3 regions of the Stenotrophomonas sp. STEN023 genome follow, and region 2 is predicted to be linked to each of the others. Evidence: predicted binding sites of a transcription regulator. Region 2 holds the regulator's gene; each other region holds the start of a gene.

Region 1 (9,698 bases), on a different contig from region 2:
TGGATGCCAGCCAGGTGGGCCGTGTGCACACCGCCGCGATGCAGGTGCTGTGCGCCTTTGTGCTGGCACGCCAGCAGGCAGGCAATGGCACCGTCTTTGACAACGCTACCGACACCTTCCGTGATGCCGCGCGCCTGCTCGGTGTCCTCCGGACCCTTGGTCTGGAAGCAACCCCTGACACAACGAAATCTGTGGAGAACGCTGCATGAGCGCACGAATCTTGGTGGTGGACGACTCGGCGTCGATGCGCCAGATGGTCTCTTTCGCCCTCACCTCGGCCGGCTTTTCGGTTGAAGAGGCCGAGGACGGCGCGGTCGCCCTGGGCCGGGCCAAGGGCCAGCGCTTCAACGCCGTGGTCACTGACGTCAACATGCCGAACATGGACGGCATCTCGCTGATCCGCGAACTGCGCCAGCTGCCGGATTACAAGTTCACGCCGATGCTGATGCTGACCACCGAGTCGGCTGCCGACAAGAAATCCGAAGGCAAGGCCGCCGGCGCCACCGGTTGGCTGGTCAAGCCGTTCAATCCCGAACAGCTGATTGCCACCGTACAGAAAGTCCTGGGCTGATCTGCCCACCTGCCCCACCGATCGGATACCGCGCCAATGAGCATGGACCTGCAACGTTTCCACGCCACCTTCTTCGAAGAAAGCCGCGAAGGGCTGGATGCAATGGAGGCCGGCCTGCTGGCACTGGAAGACGGCCAGCACGACCCTGAAGTCATCAACTCCGTGTTCCGCGCCGCCCACTCCATCAAGGGCGGTGCCGGCACCTTTGGCTTTGATGCCATCGCCGCACTGACCCATGTACTGGAGACGCTGCTCGATGAGCTGCGCTCCGGCAAGCGTGCGCTGGAAGGCAACGCGGTCGACGCAATGCTGGGTTCGGTGGACGTGCTGCGCGCCCTGCTGCGCGAAGTCGAACATGGCCAGGCCGCCGACCCGGCCGCCGTCAAGGCAGTAACCGATCGTCTGCAGGCCGTACTGTCCGGCACGGCACCGGTTGCGGTGGCTGCAGTGAAGCAGGAAGAAACCCCGGATGCCTGGCAGATTGGCTTCGCCCCGGCGCCGTCACTGTTCATGAGCGGCAATGATCCGCTGCGCATCATCCGCGAGCTGGAAACCCTGGGCTCGCTGCACGTGGAACCGCGCATGGCGCGCCTGCCCAGCTTCGATCAGCTCGATCCACTGGAAGCCTACCTGGCCTGGGACCTTGGCCTGGTCGGCAAGGTGCCGCGCAGCCGCATCGAAGATACCTTTGCCTGGGTGGTCGACGACTGCGAACTGGACATCCGTCCGGCCGCACCGCCGAGCCTGGCCGTCGAAGCACCGGTCGCTGCCGTTGCCAACATCGCCGAGGCCGCCGTCAAGGCACCAACCGGCGGCCAGCAGCACGAAGCCGAAAGCTCGATCCGGGTCAGCGTCGACAAGGTCGATGCACTGATCAACCTGGTCGGCGAACTGGTCATCACCCAGGCCATGCTCAAGCAGGTTTCCGGCGGACTGGATCCGGCCCACGCCGAGCAGTTGCTCGCCGGCCTGGATCTGCTCGAACGCAATACCCGCGACCTGCAGGAAGCCGTTATCGGCGTACGCATGCTGCCAGTGGATGCCGTGTTCCGCCGCTTCCCGCGACTGGTCCGCGACCTCTCCAGCCGCCTCGGCAAGCAGGTGCGCCTGCGCACCATCGGTGAAGGCACCGAGCTGGACAAGGGCCTGATCGAAAAGATCGCCGATCCTCTGGTGCATCTGGTCCGCAACTCCATCGACCATGGCCTGGAGATGCCGGACGTGCGCCGCGACTCCGGCAAGGACGAAACCGGCACGATTACCCTGGCAGCTTCGCATCAGGGCGGCCACATCGTCATTGAAGTCAGCGACGACGGCCGCGGCCTGAACCGCGACAAGATCCTCGCCAAGGCGCTGGAACGCGGCTTGAGCGTGCCGGACAACCCGACCGATTCACAGGTCTGGGATCTGATCTTCCAACCCGGCTTCTCCACCGCCGACGCTGTCACCGACCTGTCCGGCCGTGGCGTTGGCATGGACGTGGTACGCCGCAACATCCAGGCACTGGGTGGCGAAGTGCAGCTGGAAAGCCGTACCGGCGCCGGCACCCGTGTGCTGATCCGGCTGCCACTGACGTTGGCCATCCTCGATGGCATGACTGTTTCGGTTGCCGGCGAAACCCTGATCCTGCCGCTTGCCTACGTACTGGAAGCATTGCAGCCGCAGCCGGACGATATCCGCAGCATGGCTGGCGAAGGCCGCGTTCTGCGCGTCCGCGGCGAATACCTGCCGATCCTCTCGCTGGGCCAGTACTACGGCTATCCCGACAATCCGCAGGCCGAACCACTGGTCGTCGTGGTAGAAGGTGACGGCCAGAAGATCGCGCTGGAAGTCGATGAGCTGATTGGCCAGCAACAGGTCGTCGTCAAGAACATCGAGAACAACTACCGGCGTATCAGCGGCGTCTCCGGCGCGACCATCCTCGGCGATGGCCGGGTTGCGCTGATCGTCGATATCGGCGGCCTGGTGCGCTCGCTGCGTACCCAGCAAGCCGCCTGATCCCGCCATGACGTAACTGACGCCGCTCGCCCACCACCTGGGCGGGTGGCGTTCTGCTGCGCGTCCGCTGCTGCCGGGCGCGACGATTGACGCTGAACGTTCAGCCGTTGCAGCTGGCTGAATCACAACCGCAGCGCGCCTTCAAGAAGCTCGGAAAGTTGCCGATACCGCATCGCAATGCAATCAGGTTTGTCAATCAACCTGGGTCGCCGTCGCGACCAGCAGCTCGCACGACATTCCACAGCAGCGCCGGACCTGTGGATCGCCCCCTATGCCCGCCTACGGAGATGTCTGCAATGAAGTGGTTCCAGAATCTGTCGATCACGCGAAAGCTGGTGCTTGCATTCTGCAGCACCAGCCTGCTCACCCTGCTGCTTGCGCTGTTCGCGCTGTGGCGGATGAACGTGGCCGACACCCAGATACAGCAGGTCAACAACAACTGGATGCCGGCCGTCCAGCAGCTTGGCGAAATGCGCGCCCAGCTCGGTGAATACCGTACCTTCGAGCAGGCCCAGCTGAATTACCAGGGCAACCCGGAACAGTTGGCCGACTACGACAAGCGCATGGCCGACAGCCGCAAGCTGATTGAAGCAGCCGAGAAGGCCTACGATGACATCGAAGCCGACTACAGTGCCAGCGAGCTGGCCATGTACGACAACATGAAGCAGCAGCGTGCAGGCTACTTCGAAGCGCACGACCGCATCGCCGCCGCGATCGCCGCCGACGACTTCGTCACCGCCAACGCCATCTCCAGTGGCGATTCACGCAAGCTGCGCCGCGCCCTGTTCGACCAGCTCAAGCAGATGTCGCAGTACAACCAGGAGCAGCTGACCAAGCAAACGGCCGAATCACGCCAGGCGCATCAGCGTTCGTTGATCGCCATCGTGATCGGCCTCGGTGTGGCCTTGCTGCTGGCCGCCGCACTGGGCTGGGCGATCATCCGCGCAATCATGCTGCCGCTGGCCGACGCCGTGCGCGTGGCCGACGATGTCGCTGCCGGCAAGCTTGACCGCCGTATCGATGCCTCGCGCCGTGACGAAGTCGGCATGCTGTTGCTGTCCATGCAGCGCATGCAGGCACAGCTGCAATCGGTGATTGGCGCACAGCGTGAGATGGCGCGCCAGCATGAGACTGGCATGATCAGCTACCGCATGGACGAGAGCGCATTCCCCGGCGATTACGGGGTGATGGTCAAGGAAAGCAACGCACTGGTCGCCTCGCACATCCAGATGCTGCTGTCCGCACTGGAAGTCATCAAGCGCTATGCCAACGGCGATCTGTCGGTCGACATCGAACGCCTGCCCGGCGAGAAGGCCGTCATCACCGAGACCGTGGATGCGGTCAAGGCCAGCCTGTCGGCGATCAACAGCGAGATCAAGCGGCTGGCCGGTGCCGCTGCACAGGGTGACTTCTCGGTGCGCGGCGATGCCAATGCCTACCAGCATGATTTCCGCGACATGGTCAGCAGCCTCAACCAGCTGATGGAAACCACCGACGGCAACCTGTCCGAGCTCTCGCAGCTGCTGCAGGCCATCGCCCGCGGCGACCTGACCGCGAAGATGCAGGGCGACTTCCACGGCGTGTTCGCCAACATGCGCGACGACGCCAACGCCACCGTCAGCCAGCTGACCGACATCATCAGCCGCATCCAGCACGCAGCGTCCAGCATCAACCTGGCCGCCACCGAAATCGCCACCGGCAACAGCGACCTGTCGCGCCGCACCGAGCAGCAGGCCGCCAACCTGGAAGAAACCGCCGCCTCGATGGAGGAACTGACCTCCACCGTGCGCCAGAACGCCGAGCACGCCCGTCAGGCCAACCAGCTCGCCATCGGCGCGCATGGTGTCGCCAGCCAGGGCGGCAACGTCGTCGGCCAGGTCGTCACCACCATGAGCGCGATTGAGGCCTCCTCGAAGAAGATCGGCGACATCATCAGCGTCATCGATGGCATTGCCTTCCAGACCAATATCCTGGCGCTGAACGCTGCGGTGGAAGCCGCGCGTGCCGGTGAGCAGGGCCGCGGTTTTGCGGTGGTCGCCTCGGAAGTGCGCACCCTCGCCCAGCGCTCGGCGGCGGCAGCCAAGGAAATCAAGGGCCTGATCGATGACTCGGTCGGCAAGGTCGGCGAAGGCTCGGTACTGGTCCAGCAGGCAGGCGCCACGATGGATGAGATCGTCACCTCGGTGCAGCGCGTGACCGACATCATGGCCGAGATCTCGGCGGCCTCGCAGGAACAGAGCGCCGGCATCGACCAGGTCAACCAGACCGTCATGCAGATGGACGAAACCACCCAGCAGAACGCCGCGCTGGTGGAAGAAGCCACCGCCGCCGCGCGCTCGATGGAAGACCAGGCCAACCAGCTCAGCGAGGCGGTTGCGGTATTCCGCATCGACGCCGTGCAGGCAGTTGTCGCGCAGCCCCAGCAGGCCAAGGCTACATTCGCTCCCGCAGCTCCTGCCCCGGCGCGTCGCCTGCGCGCAGTCGCCCCGGCGCAACGCGGCAATGCCGCCGTGCGCGTCGACAACGACGGCGACTGGCAGGAATTCTGATCGCCAACTGCACACGCATGAACGACGCCCCTGAATAGGGGCGTCGTCATTTCAGTGCAAGAAAACGCTCCAGCTCCGCCTGCAGATGCCGATGTACTGACAAACCCCCTCCTTATCAGGCCAGCAGTAACCCATGTCTTTGCCCACAAATTTCCTCACCCGCAGTATTGCAATGCGCTTGATGCTGGGAACGGCATTGGTCGCGACCTTCGCATTCGGCCTCACCGCATTGTTCATCTACCTGCGTAGCAGCGATGCTCTGCTGTCGGCCTCGCGGGTAAGTCTTGAGAACATCGCCCAGCTCGAGGCCCAGCGCATCTCCACCGAGCTCGGCCACGGCTTTGAAGCCAACGACACCTTGTCGCGCAGCTTCCTGGCACTGCGCCAGCAAGGTGGCTTCAGCCGCTTGAGCGCCGCGCAGGTGCTGCATTCGCAAGCATTGAACAATCCGCAGTGGGTCGGCGTCGGCACCTTGTGGGAGCCGCAGGCCTTCGACGGCGACGATGCCAACCATATCGATGCCGACGGCCATGACGCCAGCGGCCGCTTCATGAGCTACTGGGCCTGGCAGGACGGCGCACCGGTGCAGGAACCGCTGCGCGGCTACGACGTGCCCGGCGACGGTGACTGGTACCTGCAGCCGGCCGCGACCAAGAAGCCCTCCGTGCTGGAACCCTACAGCTATGAGATCGGCGGCAAGAAGATCCTGATGACCACGCTGGCGACGCCTATCGTCCAGGATGGCCAGTTCCTGGGTGTGGTGACTGTGGACTTCGCCCTGCAGTCGCTGCAGGATCGTCTGTCCAAAATGCGCCCGATGCAGGAAGGTTATGTCCGCCTGCTGTCGCCGGTGGGCACCATCATTGCCGACCGTGATCCGGCCAAGGTCGGTACCAAGGCTGATGATGCGGACACGCGTGCGATGCTGGCCAACACCGCCAGCAACAAGATCACCTTCGAGCAGCGCCACGATGCGGCCCTCGGCGAAGAGGTGGTGGAAACCTATGTACCGTTGAAGATCGGCAACGCCGAGCAGAACTTCGCCTTCGGCGTCGTGGTACCACGCGCCCTGTTGATGGAACAGGCACGCGCCCTGCTGTGGACCATCGTCGTGGTCGGCGTGGTTGCTGCCCTGTTGCTGTGCGGCGCCCTGTTCCTGCTGCTGCGCAGGTTCGTCTTCAAGCCGCTGAACGAGGCCGTCAAACTGTCCGACAACATCGCAGCAGGCAAGCTCGACAATGCCGTCAGCGTGCAGCGTGACGATGAGCTGGGTGCCCTGCTGACCTCGATGCAGCGCATGCAGTCCCAGCTGCAGTCGGTGATCGGCGCGCAACGCGAAATGGCCAGGCAGCATGATGCCGGCGTAATCAGTCACCGCATGGATGAAGCAGCGTTCCCGGGTGATTACGGGGTGATGGTCAAGGAAAGCAACGCACTGGTCGCCTCGCACATCCAGATGCTGCTGTCCGCACTGGAAGTCATCAAACGCTATGCCAACGGCGATCTGTCGGTCGACATCGAACGCCTGCCCGGCGAGAAGGCCGTCATCACCGAGACCGTGGATGCGGTCAAGGCCAGCCTGTCGGCGATCAACAGCGAGATCAAGCGGCTGGCCGGTGCCGCTGCACAGGGTGACTTCTCGGTGCGCGGCGATGCCAATGCCTACCAGCATGATTTCCGCGACATGGTCAGCAGCCTCAACCAGCTGATGGAAACCACCGACGGCAACCTGTCCGAGCTCTCGCAGCTGCTGCAGGCCATCGCCCGCGGCGACCTGACCGCGAAGATGCAGGGCGACTTCCACGGCGTGTTCGCCAACATGCGCGACGACGCCAACGCCACCGTCAGCCAGCTGACCGACATCATCAGCCGCATCCAGCACGCAGCGTCCAGCATCAACCTGGCCGCCACCGAAATCGCCACCGGCAACAGCGACCTGTCGCGCCGCACCGAGCAGCAGGCCGCCAACCTGGAAGAAACCGCCGCCTCGATGGAGGAACTGACCTCCACCGTGCGCCAGAACGCCGAGCACGCCCGTCAGGCCAACCAGCTCGCCATCGGCGCGCATGGTGTCGCCAGCCAGGGCGGCAACGTCGTCGGCCAGGTCGTCACCACCATGAGCGCGATTGAGGCCTCCTCGAAGAAGATCGGCGACATCATCAGCGTCATCGATGGCATTGCCTTCCAGACCAATATCCTGGCGCTGAACGCTGCGGTGGAAGCCGCGCGTGCCGGTGAGCAGGGCCGCGGTTTTGCGGTGGTCGCCTCGGAAGTGCGCACCCTCGCCCAGCGCTCGGCGGCGGCAGCCAAGGAAATCAAGGGCCTGATCGATGACTCGGTCGGCAAGGTCGGCGAAGGCTCGGTACTGGTCCAGCAGGCAGGCGCCACGATGGATGAGATCGTCACCTCGGTGCAGCGCGTGACCGACATCATGGCCGAGATCTCGGCGGCCTCGCAGGAACAGAGCGCCGGCATCGACCAGGTCAACCAGACCGTCATGCAGATGGACGAAACCACCCAGCAGAACGCCGCGCTGGTGGAAGAAGCCACCGCCGCCGCGCGCTCGATGGAAGACCAGGCCAACCAGCTCAGCGAGGCGGTTGCGGTATTCCGCACCGCTGCGGATGCCGCCAGCAAGCCTGCAATCAAGGGGTCGGTCGCCACCGTTGCACAACATCCACAGCAACGCCTGCGGCCGGTTGCCGCCAGCGCTCGCAGCGGACAGCCAGTGCGCAAGCTGGACGATGGCAACTGGCAGGAGTTCTGATCGTCCCAATGTCACATCGAGCCCCCGGCACTCTGTGCCGGGGGCTTTTTGTTTGCGTCGCCTCAATGGCCACCAAGCGATGCAAGCCACCAGTTACACCTGATCGTAAGAGAGTCAGTGAAACAGGCTGAAACCGTGAATGCGCGCACATTCAGTCCAAGCGGCACATCACTAAATCGTCCTGACGTCTTTGAACCGCTAAGACTTGTGATGCGCATTCAATCAATTGTGCTGAATCCTTCAGAATTCCGGACGTGAAAACTCCTACAGCAGCGTGAGAAAGCGCCGTTATCGGCTATGACAACACCCGCATAGGCTTGCGGCGTGGACACTACGCTGTGTAATCCAGGGTTGGATGACACCCCTCCTCAGCGTCCAAATCTGCAGTCGATCCGGAGAGTTAGAGATGGAGTTCTTTCGCAACCTCAGCATCGCCAGAAAACTTGCAGTTGCTTTCACTCTTACCACCCTCACCACCCTGGCCATGGGCGGTTTCGCCGTAGTGCGGCTGAACCAGGCCACCGCACAGCTGGAACAGGTCAGCTCGCGCTACATGCCTGCCGTGCAGTACTTGGAGCGGATGCGTGCCGATCTGGCTGAGATCCGTATCGCCGAGCTGTCGCAGCTCTCGCACCTGCACGAACCTGCCTTTGTCGCCGAGTACAACCAGCGCATCAGCGATCAGCGGCAGAAGCTGGCCGAGCACCGCAAGCAATACGAAGCCTTGTCTGCCGACACCACCCAGCAAGGCTTGTACGCGGAAATGGGCAAGACCTTGGACGCCTACTTCAGTGCCCACGCGCTCATGGAAAAGGCCATCAACGAAGGTCAATTCGAGCTGGCCCAGAGCGTCTCCAACGACCAGTCGCGGATCAGCCGTCGCGATCTGTTTGATGCCGTCGAGAAGCTCAGCAGCCAAGTAGCCTCGGTACTGGACAAGGAAGTGGCCAACGCCAATGCCGCGCAGACCCGCAGCACCACCGCCATCATTGTCTGCATGCTGCTGTTGGGCCTGTTGTCCGTGGCCTTGGGCGTGGTGATCGTGCGCGCCATCGTGCGTCCGGTGAATGATGCCCTGCGCGCCGCCGACGACGTCGCCAATGGCCGCCTTGACAGCAACATCGACAGTAGCCGCAAAGATGAAGTAGGCGCGCTGCTCGCTTCGATGCAACGCGTGCAGCACCAGCTCAAGGCCGTCATCGGCGCGCAGAACGAGATGGTGCGCGAGCACGATCAGGGCGCGATCAGCTTTCGCATCGACGAATCCCGTTTCCCCGGCGAGTACGGCCGGATGGTGCGCGAGGTCAACACCCTGGTTGCCCAGCACATCGGCGTCAAGATGCGCGCTGTCGAGGTAATGCGCCACTACGCACGCGGTGACCTGTCGGTGGACATGGACCGCCTGCCCGGCGAGAAATTCGCCATCACCCAGGCGATGGACAGCACCAAGGCCAGCCTGTCGGCGATCAACAACGAGATCAAGCGGCTGGCCCATGCGGCGGCGGCAGGCGACTTCAGCCAGCGTGGCAATGCCGATCAGTTCGAGCACGATTTCCGCGACATGGTCGGTGGCGTCAACTCGCTGATGGAAACCACCGAAGTCAATCTTGGCCACCTCTCCAAGCTATTGCAGGCGGTAGCGCAAGGCGATCTCACCCAGCGCATGGAAGGCGATTTCCATGGCGTATTTGCACGCATGCGCGACGATGGCAATGCCACGGTCGACCAGTTGGGCAGCATCGTCGCAGGCATCCAGGCGGCCAGCGGCAGCATCAGCCTGTCGGCCAGCGAGATCGCCACCGGCAATGACGAC
Region 2 (9,698 bases):
TCAACCCGCAATTGGAACGCGTCTTGCAGGAGTCAACACAAGGCAATGGCGCCGCACTGGAACCTGGTCTCGCCGAACGCCTCCACCAAAGCCTTGCCGACTGCGTCGGCAAGCAGGAGGCCCGAAACGAACCGGCTGTAGTGCTGGTACCGGCCCCGGTCCGCGCCGCGCTGGCACGCCTGGTCCGCCACAGCGTTCCCTCGCTGTCGGTCCTGGCCTACAGCGAAGTACCGGAAGACAAACGCCTGAAGCTGGTCGGCACGATCAGCTGAGGCAGCCCGAAAGCCGACACCGGCAGCCATGCCGGTGACGGAAACCAGACACCTGTTGCACCGCCCCCATTCCGCAAGAAGGAGCCCGCTTCGTCATGTTCGACATCGCCAACGCCACTCCTTCGCCGCCTCACTCCCGGTACCAAAGCATGAAGATCAAACGTTTCGTCGCCGCTGACATGCGCACCGCCATGAACCTCGTGCGCAAGGAACATGGCCCCGATGCCGTGATCCTGTCCAACCGCCGGATCGAGGAAGGTGTGGAGATCGTGGCGGCCGCGCATTACGACGAAACCGCAGTGAAGCAGGCCCTGGAAGCCACCCGCCCGGCCCCACCGGCACCGGCCAAGCCACGCAGCGCCGCCGAAGCCATCATGGCCGCGATGACCCGCCGCAAGACGCCGGAGCCGGAACCGGTCACCGCCACCACCTCGGCCGTCGCCGCGCTGGCACGTTCGGCGGTTGGCGCCACCGGCCGCTCCATCGACAACAGCATCGAGCTGGCACCGGGCAGCCGTTTCGCCGGCCTGCTCAAGTCCGCCGACGTTGAACCGGTTGCTCCGCGCGCGCCGGTCTCGCAGCCCGTCTTCGCCACCCAGCCGGCCAGCGCCGACGAACTGCCGGTGGTGCCGGCTTTCCGTCCCGCCGGCAGCGCCGCTGCGGTCGCGCCGCTGGCCGCCGCACCCGCGGTCAGCCAGCAGGCCAGCTTTGCCGACGCCATCGCCGCCGTCACCATCGAGCCGCCTGCACCGATGGAACGCGCTCGCTTTGTCATCGACCCGCCGATGCCGGAGCCGGAGTTGCCGCAGCCGACCGTTGCCGCAGCCATCCCGGCACTTCCCGCGGCACCGGTGCTCAATCCAGCCCCGGCCGCCATCGCACCCGTCACAGTAGCGCCCGCAATCGAGGCAATCGCAGCGCCGGTCGCTGCGGTAGCAGCCATCGCTGCAGTCGCTACCCCGCAGCCCGCTGAAGGCCTGATCGCCAGCGCTGTTGAATCCACTGAACCTGCCGCCGCCGTCGCCAGCTCCCCGGTGAGTGCAGGCACCAACGCACCAGTGATCATCACCCGCGACGACGAACAACTCAGCCAGCTGCGCCAGGAAGTTGCCGGCATGCGCCACCTGATCGAGCGCGAGATGAACCGCTTCACCGATGAACGCCTGCGCGGCAGCGCGGTACGCGCCAATGCGCTGGACCTGATGGACGAATACGGTTTCGACGCGGGCCTGGCGCGCGACGTCGCCACCCAGATCCCGGCCGACATCGACCCCAGCCGCGCGCGCGGGCTGATGCTGGGCCTGATCTCGAAGAAGCTGCCGATCGCACCGGTCGACCCGATGGAAACCGGTGGCGTCATCGCCCTGGTCGGCCCCACCGGTGCCGGCAAGACCACCACCATCGCCAAGCTGGCCTCGCGTTTCGCCGAAGCCCATGCCGCCCGCGACGTGGCCCTGGTCACCACCGATACCCAGCGCATCGGCGCCCGCGAGCAGCTGTACGGCTTCGGCCGCCAGCTCGGCATCGCCGTGCACGAGGCCAATAGCGGCACCGACCTGAACCAGCTGTTGCAGAAGCTGGCCGACTACAAGCTGGTGCTGATCGACACCGCCGGCCTGGGCCAGCGCGACCGCGCCCTCACTGCCCAGCTGCAGTGGCTGCGCGCCGCCGGCCAGATCCGCACCCTGCTGGTGCTGCCGGCCAACACCGCCTTCCAGGACATGGACGAAGTGGTGCGCCGCTTCAGCGCCGCCAACCCGCAGGGCGTGGTGCTGACCAAGCTGGACGAGACCGGCCGCTTCGGTTCGGCCCTGTCGGTGGCGGTCGATCACCGCCTGCCGATCACCTGGGTGACCGACGGCCAGGACGTCCCGGAAGACCTTTATCGGGCCTCTGCCGCAAATCTTGTACTCCGCCTTGAAGATTTGCGCCGCGCGGCCGATATGCCCTGCAACACGGAGTTGAACAATGCAGTCGCGTGAGTACGCCAAGCTGACCAACACCTTCCCGCTGTCGGCAACCCGGCACGAACCAGCCGGCCCGGTACGCACCATCGCGGTCACTGGCGGCAAGGGCGGTGTAGGTAAAACCAATGTCTCGGCCAATCTGGCCGTGGCACTGGCAGGCATGGGCAAACGCACCCTGCTGCTCGACGCCGACCTGGGCCTGGCCAACATCGACGTGGTGCTGGGCCTGCAACCCAAGCACACCCTGGCCGATCTGGTCGCCGGCCGCGCCACGCTGGAAGAAGTCATCATCGAAGGTCCGAACGGCGTGCTGGTCGTGCCCGCCGCCTCGGGCCGTCGGCACATGGCCGAACTGCAGCCGGCCGAGCACGTTGGCCTGGTCAATGTCTTCTCCGAGCTGGAACGCGAGCTCGATGTGATGATCATCGACACCGCCGCCGGCATCACCGACAGCGTGCTGACCTTCTGCCAAGCCGCCCAGGACACCGTGGTGGTGGTCTGCGACGAGCCGGCCTCGATCACCGATGCCTACGCGCTGATCAAGGTGCTCTCGCGCGAGCGCGGCGTGGACCGCATCCAGGTCGTCGCCAACATGGTGCGCGACCCTAATGAAGGCCGCGCCCTGTACGAAAAGCTGGTGCGGGTCTGCGAGAAGTTCCTGATCGATGTCTCGCTGAACTACCTGGGCTGCGTGCCGCAGGACGACTGGCTGCGCCTGTCGGTGCAGCGCCAGCAGCCGGTGGTGAAGCTCTACCCTTCCGCGCCAGCCTCGCTGGCCATCAACGAAATCGCCCGTCGCACCGCGCGCTGGCAAGCCCCAACCGCCCCGCGCGGCGGCGTTGAGTTCTTCCTGGAACGCATCATCCAGCAGAAGGTGAAGGCATGAACAATGCAGCCGCTCAATACCGTGAAGTCCAGCGCAGTGCGGCCAATGACTGCATTACCCGCCACGCCGACCTGGTCCGCCGCATCGCCCACCACCTGGCCGCGCGCCTGCCGGCCAGCGTCGAGGTCGATGACCTGATCCAGGCCGGCATGATGGGTCTGATCGAGGCCTCGCGCAGCTATGACGCCGAGCAGGGCGCATCGTTCGAGACCTATGCATCCATCCGCATCCGCGGCTCGATGATCGACGAGATCCGCCGTGGCGACTGGGTACCGCGCTCGGTACACCGCCGCGCCCGCGATGCCGCCGCCACCATCCGCCGCCTGGAACAGAGCAGCGGCCGCGCGGCCAGCGCCAGCGAAGTGGCCGAAGCGATGGAACTGCCGCTGCCCGAATATATGCGACTGGTCGAAGATGCCTCGCGCGGGCAGGTGCTGAGCCTGGAATCGCGCATCGAAGACCAGGGCGAACTGGACACCCCGACCACCGGCGGCCCCAACCCGCAGCAGGTGTTGGAGCGCAGCCAGTTCGGTGCCGAGCTGGGCAAGGCCATCGGCCACCTGCCGGAGCGCGAACAGCTGGTGCTGTCGCTGTACTACGAGCAGGAATTGAACCTGAAAGAAATCGGCGCGGTATTGGGCGTTAGCGAATCCCGCGTCTGTCAGATCCACGGCCAAGCCATGCTGCGCCTGCGCGGGCGGCTGAAGATTTTCGAGGCGGCAGACGCCGGCCTCGAGGAACCATGAAGAGGAAAGCCTTTTGAACAAGAACATGCGCATCCTGATCGTTGACGACTTCTCGACGATGCGTCGCATCGTCAAGAACCTGCTCGGCGATCTGGGCTTCACCAATACCGCCGAAGCCGAGGACGGGCATGCCGCGCTGTCACTGCTGCAGAGCCAGCCGTTCGATTTCGTCGTCACCGACTGGAACATGCCGGTGATGACTGGCATCGAGCTGCTCAAGGCCATCCGCAACGATGCCAAGCTCAAGACCTTGCCGGTCCTGATGGTCACCGCCGAAGCCAAGCGCGAGCAGATCATCGAGGCCGCGCAGAGCGGCGTGAACGGCTACATCATCAAGCCGTTCACCGCGCAGACGCTGGAAGAGAAGCTCGGCAAGATCTTCGAACGCCTGGCAGCGAGCGCCTGATGAACCAGCTCGGGGAAGCACTGAACGACAAATCGGCCCTGGTGCAGCGCCTGCAGGACGCACTGGCAGCATTGGAAAGCGGCGACGAAGCCGGCTGGCGCCGGGAAATCGACGCGCTGGCCGCCCTGCGCGCCCAGCCGATGATGTCCGGCCTGGGCCGGCTCGCACGCGAACTGGGTCAGGCCCTGGGCGAATTGCCCAGCGTGCCCAGCGAAGCCGGCGAGCTGGATGACGCCTGCGCTCGCCTGGATCACGTGGTACAGATGACCGAGCAGGCAACCCACCGCACACTGGATCTGGCCGAGGAATGCCGCGCCCTGACCGAGCGCCTGCGCAGCGATGGCCTCAATGCCGACCAAGGCGAAATCCTCGAACGCATCCGCCACAACCTCACCGAAGTGGCGCTGACCCAGAGCTATCAGGACCTGACCGGGCAGATCATCCGCCGCGTGGTTGGCATCGTCCGTCGCGTGCATGAAGGCTTTGGCGCGCTGGGCCTGCCGCCACCGGAAGAAGACGCCCGCAACCAGGGACTGGCTGGTCCGGCCGTCAATGGCCTGGACCGCCACGCCGTGTCGCAGGTCGACGCCGACGACCTGCTCTCGGATCTGGGGCTGTAAGCCATGAGTGCTTTTGCCGACGACATCGCCGCCGACTTCATCCTCGAAGCGCAGGAGATCCTGGATCGCCTCGGCGAGCAGCTGGTGACGCTGGAACAGGCACCGCATGACAGCGAGCAGCTCAACGCCGTATTCCGTGGTTTCCACACACTCAAAGGTGGCGCCGGTTTTCTGGCGATCCATCCGATGGTGGAACTGTGCCACGCCGCCGAGGAAACCCTCGGCATGGCCCGCGCCGGCAAGGCCGAACTGCTGGCACACCATTTTGATGCCGCCCAGCAATCGCTGGACTGGCTTCAGGCCATGCTCGACGCAGTCTCTTCGGGCACCGAACCAGAACACGCACCTGCTGCGCTGATCGCGCAGTTCGATGTTGGCGCCGCGCCGGTCGTCGCGGTCGCGCAACCGGTTGCTGCGCCTGCGGGCGACAGTGACCTGATCAGCGAAGACGAGTTCGAAGCCCTGCTCAACGAACTGCATGGCAGCGGCACCCCCGGTGCCCAGCCCATCGCTGCGGCAAAGGCCGGCGATGACCTGATCGACGAGGACGAATTCGAAGCCCTGTTGGACAAACTGCATGGCGGCGCCGCACCCGGCGCTGTCGCCGTGCAAGCCATTGCTGCTGCGCCCAAGCCCAAGCCGGCCGCTGCTCCCGCCGCACCCGCGCGCCCTGCCGCAGGCGCAGCCAAACCAGCTGCCGCAAAGGCCGCCGAGCCCGAGCACACCGTGCGCGTGGACACCAAGCGCCTGGATGCCATCGTCAACCTGATCGGCGAACTGGTGCTGGCACGCAACCGGCTCAAAACGCTGCGCATGCGCTTGAAGGACGAAGAGCTCGATCGCGCTGTTTCCACGCTGGATATTGCGACTGCGCGCCTGCAATCGGCGGTGATGCGGACCCGCATGCAGCCGGTTGGCAAGGTGTTCTCGCGCTTCCCGAAGGTCGCCCGTGACGTTGCCCGCTCGCTGCAGAAGGAAGTCGATCTGGAACTGATCGGCGCCGACACCGAACTGGACCGCAACCTGGTCGAAGCACTGGCCGACCCCTTGGTGCATCTGGTCCGCAACGCCATCGACCATGGCGTCGAGTCTCCCGAACTGCGCGAAGCCCAAGGCAAACCGCGAATGGGCCGGGTACGTCTGTCCGCACAGCAGGAAGGCGACTACGTCAGCATCGAAGTGCAGGACGACGGCACCGGCATCGACCCGGAGCGCCTGCGTGCCAAGGCCCGCGACAAGGGTTTGATCGATCCGGAAGCGGCCGCCCGCCTGACCAGCGAGGAGTGCCTGCACCTGGTCTTCCTGCCCGGTTTTTCGACCAAGCAGGAAGTCACCGACATCTCCGGCCGTGGCGTCGGCATGGACGTGGTGCAGTCACGCATCCGCGAACTCAGCGGCCAGATCCAGATCCAATCCGAACTGGGCCGTGGCAGCCGCTTCCTGATCCGCGTCCCGCTGACCCTGGCGATCCTGCCGACCCTGTTGGTGCAGGCCGGCGAAGACGTCTACGCCCTGCCCTTGGCCCGCGTGATGGAGGTGCTGCACGCACCGGCCACCTCGCTGGGCTGGTTCGACGGCCGCGCGGTATTGGACCGCAAGTCGCACACCCTGGCCCTGCTTGATCTGCGCCAGTGGTTGGGGGTCACCCCGGCCCCCTCCACGCTGCTGACCATCGTCGTGCTGCAGATGGGCGAAGCCCGTTTCGGCCTGGTGGTAGACCAGGTACGCGGCCGCGAGGAAGTGGTGATCAAGCCGCTGCCACGCGCCTTGCGCGGCCTCAACGGCTATGCCGGCGCCACTCTGATTGGCGACGGCCGCATGGCACTGATTCTGGATGTGGATGGGCTGCGTGGAGTGCAGGGCTGAGCAATGCAGACGCAAGCTGCCTGCAATCCCGCGATCCCGCTAGTCCCCTCTCCCGCCTGCGGGAGAGGGCGGCCCCGCGAAGACGGGGCGGGTGAGGGCAGCGTCTAACTCGTACACCAAAGCAACATCCCCTCTCCCGCTCGCGGGAGAGGGCGGCCCCGCGAAGACGGGGCGGGTGAGGGGCGCTTCTAGCTTTCAAAGCCAGAGCTGCCCTCACCCCACCCCCTCTCCCGCAAGCGGGAGAGGGGCTAACAACAGCTGCAACAACAGCAACAACAGCAACAACAGCAACAGCAGCACCGCTCATTGGATTCAAGACCGCTACAACGAGGCCGATATACGCACCATGGACCGACTCAGCATCATTGGACTCTTCCTCGCCCTCGCCTCCCTGGTGGGTGGCAGCATCCTCAAAGGCGCTGGCCTGTCCTCGCTGTGGTCACCTGCTGCCTTCGTGATCGTCATCATCGGCACCTTGGCGGCCATCCTGCTGCACACCTCGCCGGCCGTGTTCAAACACGCCTTCAAGATCGTGCGCTGGGTGATCCGCCCGCCGGCCAGCGACCGCCGCGCGCTGGTCCAGCAGATCGTCGACTGGAGCAATATCGCCCGCCGCCAGGGCCTGCTCGGCCTGGAGCCGCAGGTTGAGCTGCAGGACGACCCGTTCATCCGCAAGGGCCTGCAGCTGGTGGTCGACGGCGTCGAGCCGGACACCATCCGCCATATGCTTGAGATCGAACTGGGCAGCCAGGAGCAGCAGGATCTGGCTGCTACCAAGGTGTTCGAAGGCATGGGCATCTACGCCCCTACCCTGGGCATCATCGGCGCCGTACTCGGTCTGATCGCGGTGATGAAGAACCTGGCCGACCCGAGCAAGCTCGGCCATGGCATCGCTGCTGCCTTTACCGCCACCATTTACGGCATAGCGTCTGCAAACCTGCTGTTCCTGCCGGTGTCGGCCAAGCTCAAGGGCGTCATCGCCAGCAGCTGCCGTGAGCGCGAAATGATCATCGAAGGCCTGATCGCGATTGCCCAGGGCGAGAACCCGCGCAATATCGAAAACAGCCTGGCCGGCTACGTGAACTGAGCCATGGCCCGCCGCAAGCACCACGAAGAGCACGCCAACCATGAAGCATGGGCAATCCCCTATGCCGATCTGATGACGCTGCTGCTCGCGTTCTTCGTGGTGATGTACGCCATCTCGTCCTTGAACGAGGGCAAGTACCGGGTCATGGCCGACGCCTTGACCACGGCCTTCGGTGGCGCCCCGCGCACCATCAGCCAGGTGCAGGTGGGCAACAAACAATTGCAGGGTGGTGGCTTTGATTCGCCATCGGTGATCAGCGCACCAAGCATGACCGGTGGCGCACTGGCCGACCCCACCCAGCTGCCGTCGATGGCCTCGCATATGCGCATGCCGGTGTCGGCCCATAACCAGGAACAGCTGCAGCGCGCCGAGCGCCAGCTCAACCAGATTGCTGACCGCCTGAGCAAATCACTGGCCCCGCTGGTCAAGCAGGGCGTCATCACCGTGCGCCGTACCGAACTGTGGATCGAAGTCGAGATCAACAGCGACATTTTGTTCACTACTGGTTCGGCGGCGTTGGACACCGGCGCTCGCAACACGCTCGGCACCCTGGCCGATGTATTGCTGGATGCCCCAAACGGCGTACGCGTGGAAGGCCATACCGACAACCTGCCGATCGCCACCGCGCAGTTCCCGTCGAACTGGGAGCTGTCAGCCGCACGCGCAGCCAGCGTCGTACACCTGTTCGCCGATCACGGCGTGCAGCCACAGCGTCTGGCGATGGTGGGTTATGGCCAGTTCCGCCCCCGCGAAAGCAACGATGCGCCCGAAGGGCGCAACCGCAACCGGCGGGTGATGGTGATCATCCTCGCCGATTCGGCAGCGGCAGCCGATCTGCCTGCTTCCGGCAACACCACAGCCAGCACCAGCGACGAAGGCGGCAACGGCGGCACCACAGCCGCACCCGCCGTTCGCAGCGCGGTACCGGCGGTCATCGAAGGAGTCCAATGATGCGTATATGGGCCATTGCCAACCAAAAAGGCGGCGTCGGCAAAACCACCACCACGTTGTCACTCGGGCGCGGCCTTGCCGCACGTGGGCACAAGGTGCTGTTGATCGACCTGGACCCCCATTCCTCGCTGACGCGCGCATTCGGCGTGCCGGTTGAGCCGGTGCCGCAGGGCGTACAGGAGCTGTTCGCCACGCCGCCACATGAGATCGCTGCACTGGCCCGCCACAGCGACATCCCTGGTTTGGACTATCTGTGCGCGCAGGCCTCCCTGGCCACGCTGGAACGTCGCAGCGCCAACCAGCCCGGTCTGGGCCTGGCCCTGCAGCAGGCGCTTGCCCGCCATGGCGAGCAGCATGATTACATCCTGCTCGACTGCGCACCGACGCTGGGCTTGCTGATGATCAACGCCCTGGCTGCCGCCGACCGCCTGATCATTCCGACCCAGGCCGAACCACTGGCCCTGCATGGCCTGGACGGCATGGTCCGTACCGGCGAAATGGTCGAGCGCTCGCGCAAGCGTGCCCTGCCGATCTCGGTGCTGCCCACCTTGTTCGACCGTCGTACCCGTGCCGGCAACGAAACCTTGAAGCTGATGCAGGACCGGCACGGCGAACGCGTCTGGGAAGACGCGATTCCGGTCGACACCCGTATCTGCAATCCTGCTGCGCTGACCGTGCCGGTACTTGGTGACGATTATCCAGGCCGCGGCATGGCCGCTTACCGCCATGCGCTCGAATGGTTGCTGGCCAGTGAGGCCACGCAGCTGGAGCAGGCCGCATGAGCAACGATGTGCTGGATGACTATCTGGGCGAGCTGCTGCTTGAGGCAGTGCCGGCACCCGTCGTGGCTGCGCCGGCCGACGTCACCAAACCCGCCACCTTCGAAGCGCCCGGCGA
Region 3 (9,698 bases), on a different contig from region 2:
GCCTGCGCGCCGACCGAGGCTTCCAGTTCATCGAATTCGGCCAGCAGCTGGGTGCAACGCTGGTAATAGGCGGCGCCGGTGCTGGTTGGGCTGACCCGGCGGGTAGTGCGGTTGAGCAGGCGGGTGGACAGGCGCTTCTCCAGCGCGGCGACCTGGCGGGTAACGGCGGCGGTGGAGATGTCCAGGGCGTCGGCGGCGGCACTGAAGCCATTGCGCTCGACCACCGTGACAAACACCCGCATGGCATCGATGGTGTCCATTGTTTCCGTTTCCGCAATAAAACGTTGTCGTCGAGATTATTTGTTGCCGGCGCTCCCGGCAATAACCTGTGCACTCTCCAAACCCCGTCAGGGAGTTCACGATGAGCAGCACGCTGCCTTCCCTCTACATCTCGCATGGTTCACCGATGACCGCCCTGCAGCCGGGGCTGGTTGGCCCGCGCCTGGCCGAACTGGCTGCCGGGATGCAGCGGCCGCGGGCCATCGTCATGGCCTCGGCGCACTGGCTGGGGCGTACGCCACGGGTGTCGGTGGCAGCACAGCCGGAAACCATCCATGATTTTGGTGGCTTCCCGGACGAGTTGTATCAGTTGCAATACCCGGCGCCGGGCGCACCGGCATTGGCCCAGGACGTGGCCCAGCGGCTGGCCGAAGCCGGCCTGCAGCCTGGCATCGACCCGCAGCGCGGGCTCGATCATGGTGCCTGGGTGCCGCTGCGCTATCTCTATCCGGAGGCCGATATCCCGGTGTTGCAGGTGTCGATCCAGCCGTCGCTTGGGCCAGCGCATCAATTCGCGATGGGCCGCGCCTTGGCGCCGTTGCGCGAGCAGGGCGTGCTGCTGATCGGTTCGGGCAGCATCACCCACAACCTGCACGAATGGCGCAATTACCAGGACGGCAAGGAGGCGCCCTATGTGCGTCCCTTCATCCAGTGGGTGGAACAGAAGCTGGAGGCCAACGACGTGCCGGCCATGCTGGATTACCGCCGGCAGGCACCATTCGCAGCGCAGGCACACCCCACCGACGAGCACCTGCTGCCGTTGTATTTCGCGATGGGCGCGGCTGGCAGCGAGCAGCTCGGCGCACAGCGGATTGATGCCGGTATCGACATGGGCTTCCTGGCCATGGACATCTACCGCTTTGATGGCGGGACGTGATGGCGGTTGCCGGTGACAGTGCCGCAGCCCGGGTAAGCGCAGCGCACCCGGGAACTATGCGCGCGGGAGCAGGGATCTACCGCTCTTTCAGACCGTGACCCAACTATCCCGGGGGCGCTGCGCTTACCCGGGTTACGCTGGGTCACTTCGTTCCAAATACATCGGTGTATGCGGACTGTCGATCCGGCAGTTGCGGTTTGCGCGGGTGATGCAACTGCAATCAATGAACATGGACATCGGTATCAGCATCGTGTGATTGCTGTGGTAATTTCCCTGTATTCATCCGCCACTGCCAGTGTCGGCAGCCTGCTGTCGTGGTAGTGAATCCGTGGAACGGGCATGCACACGATTGAAGTAGTTCTGGCGATGCTGGTGGCGGTTGTCGCCAGTGGCTATCTGGTAAGAATCCTCCCCTTCTCATTGCCGTTGCCGCTGGTGCAGATCGGCTTGGGCGCGCTGATTGCGGGCGTGTTCAATCGCGGTCACGCACTTGAGCCGGACATGTTCTTCCTGTTGTTCCTGCCGCCGCTGCTGTTCCTGGACGGCTGGCGCATCCCCAAGCAGGGCCTGTTCCGCGACAAGGGCGCGATCCTGGAGCTGGCGTTCGGGCTGGTGGTGTTCACCGTGCTCGGTGCCGGCCTGCTGATCCACTGGATGATTCCGTCGATGCCGCTGGCGGTGGCGTTCGCACTGGCGGCGATCATCTCGCCGACCGATCCGGTGGCGGTCAGCGCGATTGCCTCACGCGTGCCGATTCCCAAGCGGCTGATGCACATCCTGGAAGGCGAGTCGCTGTTGAACGACGCCTCCGGCCTGGTCTGCTTCCGCTTCGCGGTGGCGGCGGTGATGACCGGTTCGTTCTCGCTGGCCGAGGCATCGCTGACCTTCCTGTGGGTCGCCTTCGCCGGCCTGGCAATTGGCGTGGCGGTGACCTGGAGCGTGTCCACCTTCCAGCGCTGGTTGTGGCGCAGCTTCGGTGAGGAGCCTGGCGCCGCGTTGCTGGTCAACCTGCTGATTCCGTTTGCTGCCTACCTGTTGGCGGAAGAACTGCACGCATCGGGCATCCTCGCCGCGGTGGCCGCCGGCGTGACCATGAGTTACGTGGAGCTGACCGGCCGTATCAGCGGCAGCATGCGCGTGCAGCGCAACGCGGTGTGGAACATGGTGCAGTTCAGCTTCAACGGCATCATCTTCGTGCTGCTGGGCGAGCAGCTGCCGGGGATTGTCGAGCGCGCGATCGAGACGATGTCGGAGACCGGCCATCACAGCGCGTGGTGGCTGTTGGTTTACGTGTTGGCGATCAATGCCGTGCTGGTGGTGCTGCGTCTGATATGGGTATGGCTGTCGCTGCGCTGGAACCTGCTGCGGGCGCGGATGCGTGGCGAAAAAGAAACCACCAGTACCTCATGGCGGGTGGTGCTGGCGATGTCGGTGGCTGGCGTGCGCGGTGCGATTACCCTGGCCGGTGTGTTGACGCTGCCCTTGATGGTGCCCGGCGGTGAGCCGTTCCCGGCGCGCGATCTGGTGATCTTCCTGGCCGCAGCAGTGATCCTGGTATCGCTGGTCGGTGCCAGCCTGATGTTGCCGCGTCTGCTGAAGGGCCTGGAGCTGCCCAAGGACGACGACAGCCGGCGCGAGGAAGACCTTGCCCGCAGGGCCTCCTCCAAGGCGGCCTTGGCGGCGGTTGAGAAAGCCCGGCAGGGCTTGGTCGAGGGCCAATCGACCGGCGCCGTGCAACTGCTCAACGATGCCGCGGCACGGGTGAGCCTGCTGTACCAGCGCAATCTGGAGAAAGGGCAGGGGCCGGATGAAGACCCGGAGAAGGTGCGGCGCATGGAGCAGGCCTATCGCAGCCTGCGCACGGCCGGCTTGAATGCTGAGCGCGAGGAGCTGTTCCGGCTGACCCGGCGCGGGCAGGTATCGGATGAGATCGCGCGCAAGATGATCCGTAATCTGGATCTGCTGGAGACACGGCAGCGGGATTGAGGGTGGTTTGGAGGTTCTTTAGCTAGGAGCTTCCCCTCACCCCAACCCCTCTCCCGTAAACGGGAGAGGGGCTTTCAGAGCGCAAGCAATCCCGCTTTAGCCCCTCTCCCGCTCGCGGGAGAGGGGTTGGGGTGAGGGCAGGCTCTTAAGCTCTCAAACGTTCTTCAACTCAAGAAAATACGGCTCAACCGAACCCTTGATCTTCAAGGTCATCGGGTTGCCGCGGCGGTCGCGGGCCTTGCCGGCCTGCACGCGGATCCAGCCTTCCTGCACGGAATACTCTTCCACGTCATCGCGCTCGATGCCGTTGAAACGGACGCCAACGCCACGCTGCAGGGCTTCAGCATTGTGGAATGGACTCTGCGGGTTGATCGCCAAATGATCGGGAGGGGTATCGCTCATCGTGATTCTTGGGTGCAGGCCACCGTGGCCGACTTCTGCCGCACAGGATAACCGCTGCGGCCCCCGCTTCGGTTTCTGATGGCTTCCGTTGACGGCCCGGGAGCGGCAAAATGCGCGCCATTACGTAGTGGAAACCGCCCCATGCCAGACAACAGCGCCGATTACGAAGACTCTGACGAACTGCAACCGGACTTCGACGAAGACGACCATCCGGCGCGGGTCTGGAACCTGCTGTGGCTGATCAACCCCGGTGACGAGGACGCAGCGCTGCAGCAGTTCGATGCCTGGCGCGAGGCGCGCGCGGGTAACGAGGAAGACGCCACCGACGAGCAATGGCTGTGGGACCTGAAGGACGCCATCGACTGGCGTTCAGGTTTCTACGTGGACTGGAAGGACACCGATTCCTTCGTCGCCGCGCTGAACGAGATGGCCGTGCGCTGGAACCTGGACATCGCCTGGGGCGGCGATTTCGACGACGAGGACTTCACCGACGACCTCGACGTGCCAACGCTGATGACCACCGCCCATGACCGCCTGCGCGAGCACGGCTACACGGTCTGGAACTGGAATACCGGTGGCGATGCCTATGCCGGCTGGGTGGCGCTGAGCCGCGACGACGAAGCGATGCTGGCGCTGTGCTCGTTGCTGGGTGTGGAAGTGCGCCCGGGCAGCGACCCGTTCTGAGCAAGCTTTTGTAGGAGCGGCGTAAGCCGCGAAGCTGACATCAAGGAAGTAATCTGCGCGCCGATGACCTGACGGAACCGGTGCTTCGCGGTTTACGGCGCTCCTACAAACCGCTGGTCAGGGCTGGTACAACGCCCGCGCATTGGCAATCACCCGGCGCATCTGCGCGCGATCGGTATGCCGCGATATTGCGTGCGCGCCCAGCATGATTGCCTGCTCACGCAATGGTGCAGGCACGTCGTAGTGCACGCCGCTGGGGCGGTTCTGGAAGGCCCTGCGTGGAATCCCGAGCTGCTGCGCCAGCGCATGCAGCTCGGGCAAGGTGTCGGCCATCAGATGCGCCCAACGCTCGCCGCGCCAGGGATGGACCGCATCGTCGATATAGACCGTCACGTCCAGCCTGGACTCAGGCCTTGGACTTGTCGTCGTCGGCCGGCACTTCTTCGGCAATGGCGACGGCGTCGTCTGCGACGCCATCAGCAGCTGCTTCCGCAGCTTCTTCGCCTTCGATGCCTTCAAACTCGGAAACCAGGCCGGCCAGGTAATCGTCGGCGGTCTTGCCTTCGTCGGCGGCCAGGTCGTCGATCATCTGCTGCAGCGCTGCGGAGTATTCCAGGGTGACCTTGCGGCCTTCCTTTTCCTGCACATTGGCCAGGTGCTTGAGCATGGCCAGCATCGGCACGGGATTGTCGGCATTGCCCATGGTCTGGCCACCGATGGCCAGCAGCCATTCGTTGCCCTGCAGGCCGATGGCGGCCACGACCTGGCCTTCTTCGTTTACCAGCACGGCGTGGTTCTGCACCTGCTGCTGGGCGTTCAGGCGGGCGAACGGGCGGCGCGGGGCCTGCTTCTTGCGCTTGTCGCGCTTGGCTTTGGAGAGCTTGGACATGAGGTTCGGCTTAGTGAAAACGACGCCTATTGTAGGCGCCAAGCCGGTTTGGCGTTTGATTGGGCAAAGCTTACCCCTCCCCAACCCTCCCCATCGCTGCGCGAAAGGGAGGGCAGAAGCTTGGCGACGGCGGGATTTCGGCAGATTGCAGGAACAGCCCCCTCCCTTTGCCGCACGCAAGGGGAGGGTTGGGGAGGGGTAAGGCCGTCAGCTCGCAGCCAAGATCACAGCCCTCAATCCGCCACCGTCGGCACCACATCTATCGCCGCGGCAGCGCTCGGCGGCGGCAGAGCCAGCGTCGCGGTCTCGTTGAGCGCGGCCGCTTCGGCTTCCTTGGTCATCACCACGATGCTGATGCGGCGGTTGATCGGGTTCTGCGGGTTGGCCTTGTCGAACAGCACCGACGATGCCAGGCCGACCACGCGTGCCACCTTCACTTCCTCCATGCCGCCCTCCAGCAAGGTGCGCCGCGCCGCGTTGGCGCGGTCCGCACTCAGCTCCCAGTTGCCGTAGCCCAGTTGGGTGGAATAGGCGGTGGTATCGGTGTGGCCGGTAAGGCTGATGTGGTTGGGCACCTGGTTGATGAAGTGCGACAGCTCCAGCAGGATCGTCTTGGTGTACGGCATCAGGCGCGCACTGCCGAGGTCGAACATCGGCCGGTTCTGCTTGTCCACGATCTGGATGCGCAGGCCTTCCGGGGTGATGTCCAGCAGCAGCTGGTCCTTGAACGGCTCCAGCGCCTGGCTTTTGCTGATCGCTTCCTGCAGCTCCTGCTTCAGCGCTTCCAGGCGCTGCTTGTCGCGCTCACGTTCCTGCACTGGCGTCGGCACCGCTTCCTGTTGGTTCTGGAAGGGATCGTTGCTGTTGCCGCGCGATACATCGGTGGCACCGCCCAGTTTGATCATCGAGGTGCTGGCGCCGCCAGGCCCGGCCATGCCCGGTGCAGGCGTACTGCTGCTGCCGGCCAGCGGGCTGGGGTTGCGGAAGTATTCGGAGATCGCCGCGCGCTCGGGCTTGGTGGTGGCGGCCATCAGCCACAGCACCAGGAAGAACGCCATCATCGCAGTGACGAAGTCGGCGTAGGCCACCTTCCACGAACCGCCATGGTGGCCGCCGCCCTGGACTTTCTTCACCCGGCGTACGATCACCGTTGGCTTGGTCTCGGTCATGGCGCGCGCCTTACTTGACTGACTTCAGGTGCTGCTCGAACTCGCTGAAGCCCGGACGCAGCGCCGACGGCACCGTCTTGCGGGCGAACTCCAGCGCGATCTTCGGGTTGTAGCCACGCAGGCAGGCCAGCAGCGCGGTCTTCACCGATTCGTAGATGCGTGCGTCCTGCTCGGCGCGGGCTTCCACCGCCGCCGCCAGCGGGCCGATGAAGCCATAGCCGAGCAGAATGCCAAGGAAGGTGCCGACCAGCGCGCCGGCCACGTGGGCGCCGACTTCCTTGATGTCGCCGCCGATCGCGCCCATGGTGATGACGATGCCCAGCACCGCGGCGACGATGCCGAAGCCGGGCAGGCCGTCGGCGACCTTGTTGAGCACGTGCGCAGGTTCCAGTGCCTCGTGGTGGTGCTTTTCCAGCTCCAGTTCGAGCAGCGGTTCCAGCTCATGCGGCTCGATGTTGGAGCCGATCATCAGCCGCAGGCAGTCGGTGATGAAATCCAGCAGGTGGTGGTCGGACTGCACTTTCGGGTAGTTGGCGAATACTGCGCTTTCCTGCGGATTCTCGACGTGTTCTTCCAACGCCATGAAGCCTTCGCGGCGCGCCTTGTTGAGCAGTTCATAGAGCAGGCTGAGCACGTCCAGGTAGTCCTGGCGCTTGTACTGCGGGCCTTTGAACACGCTGACGGTCGCGCGCAGGGTCTGCTTGACGGTCTTGAGTGGCGTGGCGATCAGGAACGCGCCCAGCGCAGCGCCGCCGATGATGACCAGTTCGTAGGGTTGCCAGAGCGCGGCCAGACGGCCATGCGCACCGACGTAGCCGCCCAGGACAGCGAAGATGACAACGAGCAGGCCAACGATGATGAGCATGGGAGCAGACAACGGATGGGGATATCCCGTTGTCGGCCGTCAGCGGAAAATCTGTAGAGCCGAGCCATGCTCGGCTGAGGCTCTACTGGTGATGCTTCTGCCGAGCATGGCTCGGCACTACACGGTAAAGCCTCAGCCGAGCATGGCTCGGCTCTACAGGTGGTGCGCTTGTCTACGCTGCCGGCTGGGCCTCGGCACCACCACGCTGCAGCGGGTCCGGGTAGGGCTGGCCATTCTCGACAAAGCCCAGCGATACCGAGTTCAAGCAATGCCGTTCAAAGGTCGGCGGCGGGCCATCCGGGAATACATGGCCGAGATGACTGCCGCAACGCGCGCAGACGATCTCGGTGCGGATCATGCCGTGGCTGATGTCGCGGATCTCGCGCACATGCGCCGGATCGAACGGGGCGAAGAAGCTCGGCCAGCCGGTGCCCGAGTCGAACTTGGTACTGGAGCGGAACAGCGGCAAGGCGCACAGCCGGCAGCAGTACACGCCGTCGCGCTTGTTATCCAGGAACACGCCACAGAACGGCGCCTCGGTGCCGTGCTGCAGCAGCACACGCTGTTCTTCGCTGCTGAGTCCTGCAATCAGGGCGTCGCGTTGGGCAGTGCTGGGAGGGGAAAGGTCGAAGGCAGTCATGGCGTCGCATCCGTGGGGCAGGTATCAATGGTAGGGGCGGGCAGGGGCCAGTCCAAGGGCGCATTCATGGCGGCGCAAGCTTGGCCCGCGCATGCTCAGCACATGCAGGAACGGGAGATGCAGATGGGACCGAAGGCGTATCTGGTGCTGGCAGTGCTGGCGTTTGTGCCGTTGTTCGCTCACGCACAGCTGCAGCAGCCACCGTCACCGACTGCAACGCGTCCGGTCACGCTGCCGCCGCCGTCGCGGCAGCCGGCAACGGTGCCAACCGATCCACGGCAGGAGGATGTGCGGCCGCTGCCGCCACGACCGGTCACCAAGCCCAAGCCGGTTCCGAAGGCGAAGCCGATCACCCAGCCGCCGCAGCCCGTGCGCCCGATCTACGACAGCAAGGGCCAGCCGGCGCCGCAGATGCGTCAGACCAGCCCGGGCCGGGTGCTGGATACGCGCACCAATCGCTATTACGACACCGTGCCCAGTGGAGTGGGGCAGCAGGTGGTGCCGCCGCCAGCAGGCACGCGCTAGCACACCTGTAGTGCCGAGCCATGCTCGGCAGGGGCATTCCAAGCCAAGGCCAAAAGCGCCCCCTCCCCAGCCCTCCCCTTGGCCTGCGGCCAAAGGGAGGGGCGTAGTGCCGAGCCATGCTCGGCAGGGGCATTCCAAGCCAAGGCCAAAAGCCACCCCTCCCCAGCCCTCCCCTTGGCCTGCGGCCAAAGGGAGGGGGCGTAGTGCCGAGCCATGCTCGGCAGGGGCATTCCAAGCCAAGGCCAAAAGCCACCCCTCCCCAGCCCTCCCCTTGGCCTGCGGCCAAAGGGAGGGGGCGTAGTGCCGAGCCATGCTCGGCAGGAGCATTCCAAGCCAAGGCCAAAAGCGACCCCTCCCCAACCCTCCCCTTGGCCTGCGACCAAAAGGAGGGGGCGCAATGCCGAGCATGGCTCGGCATTACTCGGCGATAGGCAGGCACAGGGTTTCTTTTACTTCTTCCATCACGATGTAGCTCTTGGATTCGCGCACGTGCGGCAAGGTCAACAGGGTGCTGCCCAGCAGCTTGCGGTAGGAGGCCATTTCGTTGATGCGTGCCTTGAGCAGATAATCGAAATCACCGGACATCAAATGGCACTCCAACACGTTGGGCAGCTTCAACGCCGCGCGCCGGAATTCCTCGAAGATGTCGCCGGATTTGTAGGCCAGGCTGATCTCCACGAACACCAGCAGACTGGCTTTGACCGAGGCGGGGTCCAGCCGCGCGTAGTAGCCGGTGATCACGCCTTCACGTTCCAGCCGGCGCACGCGCTCGGTGCAGGGCGTGGTCGACAGGCCGACGCGTTCGCCCAGCTCGGTGAAGGAGATGCGGCCCTCCTGCTGCAGGATGCGCAGGATCTTGCGGTCGATCTTGTCCAGTTCGCGGCTGCGGGTGGCCATGGTGGCTCTGCTTTTGATGAACGAAACGGGAAATTAACCTGATTCGGCAAGCTAATACAGGGGAAACAACTGCTTGGCCGTGAATATACTGCGCGGTTCCTAGCCCCTGCTGCCCCGCACGCAGGGAATGATGTGGTCCGGAGAATGAAAATGCGCGTTCTGGTGCTTGGCAGCGGTGTGATCGGCACGACCAGTGCCTGGTATCTACGGCAGGCCGGCTTTGAGGTCACCGTAGTGGATCGGCAGCCGGCGCCGGCGCTGGAAACCAGCTTCGCCAACGCTGGCCAGCTGTCGTTCGGCTATACCTCGCCGTGGGCCGCCCCGGGCGTGCCGTTCAAGGCAATCAAGTGGCTGTTCGAAGAACACGCGCCGCTGGCGATCCGTCCGACCGCCGACATCGCCCAGTACCGCTGGCTGTGGCAGATGCTGCGCAACTGCACCTCCGCCCGCTATGCGGTCAACAAGGCGCGCATGGTGCGGGTGTC

What was found. The regulator FliA, encoded in region 2, starts transcription of late flagellar genes. The targets are predictions, from matches to a motif close to TAAAGTTTNNCNNNCNNNGGCCGATAA.
Region 1: ACVOLV_RS09855 (methyl-accepting chemotaxis protein) is a predicted target of FliA. The motif match lies at 2,711-2,737, and genes of this name have one in related genera.
Region 3: motA (flagellar motor stator protein MotA) is a predicted target of FliA. The motif match lies at 7,181-7,207, and genes of this name have one in related genera.

What each region holds. Positions count from the first base shown of each region.
Region 1 is NZ_JBRREF010000027.1:410-10,107, forward strand. Features, by position in the region: gene ACVOLV_RS09840 (STAS domain-containing protein) at 1-209, shown strand, start outside; gene ACVOLV_RS09845 (response regulator) at 206-571, shown strand; gene ACVOLV_RS09850 (chemotaxis protein CheA) at 608-2,569, shown strand; gene ACVOLV_RS09855 (methyl-accepting chemotaxis protein) at 2,866-5,118, shown strand; gene ACVOLV_RS09860 (methyl-accepting chemotaxis protein) at 5,252-7,885, shown strand; gene ACVOLV_RS09865 (methyl-accepting chemotaxis protein) at 8,292-9,698, shown strand, end outside.
Region 2 is NZ_JBRREF010000108.1:3,189-12,886, forward strand. Features, by position in the region: gene flhA (flagellar biosynthesis protein FlhA) at 1-272, shown strand, start outside; gene flhF (flagellar biosynthesis GTPase FlhF) at 422-2,254, shown strand; gene ACVOLV_RS20230 (MinD/ParA family ATP-binding protein) at 2,241-3,125, shown strand; gene ACVOLV_RS20235 (RNA polymerase sigma factor FliA) at 3,122-3,871, shown strand; gene cheY (chemotaxis response regulator CheY) at 3,885-4,277, shown strand; gene ACVOLV_RS20245 (protein phosphatase CheZ) at 4,277-4,897, shown strand; gene ACVOLV_RS20250 (chemotaxis protein CheA) at 4,901-6,763, shown strand; gene ACVOLV_RS20255 (flagellar motor protein) at 7,110-7,850, shown strand; gene motD (flagellar motor protein MotD) at 7,854-8,801, shown strand; gene ACVOLV_RS20265 (ParA family protein) at 8,801-9,583, shown strand; gene ACVOLV_RS20270 (chemotaxis protein CheW) at 9,580-9,698, shown strand, end outside.
Region 3 is NZ_JBRREF010000004.1:16,007-25,704, reverse strand. Features, by position in the region: gene ACVOLV_RS01570 (LysR family transcriptional regulator) at 1-260, opposite strand, end outside; gene ACVOLV_RS01565 (DODA-type extradiol aromatic ring-opening family dioxygenase) at 362-1,156, shown strand; gene ACVOLV_RS01560 (Na+/H+ antiporter) at 1,496-3,142, shown strand; gene ACVOLV_RS01555 (DUF3297 family protein) at 3,296-3,544, opposite strand; gene ACVOLV_RS01550 (DUF6630 family protein) at 3,686-4,228, shown strand; gene ACVOLV_RS01545 (DUF4031 domain-containing protein) at 4,346-4,621, opposite strand; gene ACVOLV_RS01540 (hypothetical protein) at 4,635-5,117, opposite strand; gene motB (flagellar motor protein MotB) at 5,351-6,286, opposite strand; gene motA (flagellar motor stator protein MotA) at 6,297-7,151, opposite strand; gene msrB (peptide-methionine (R)-S-oxide reductase MsrB) at 7,324-7,791, opposite strand; gene ACVOLV_RS01520 (classical arabinogalactan protein 4) at 7,909-8,316, shown strand; gene ACVOLV_RS01515 (winged helix-turn-helix transcriptional regulator) at 8,734-9,213, opposite strand; gene ACVOLV_RS01510 (D-amino acid dehydrogenase) at 9,364-9,698, shown strand, end outside.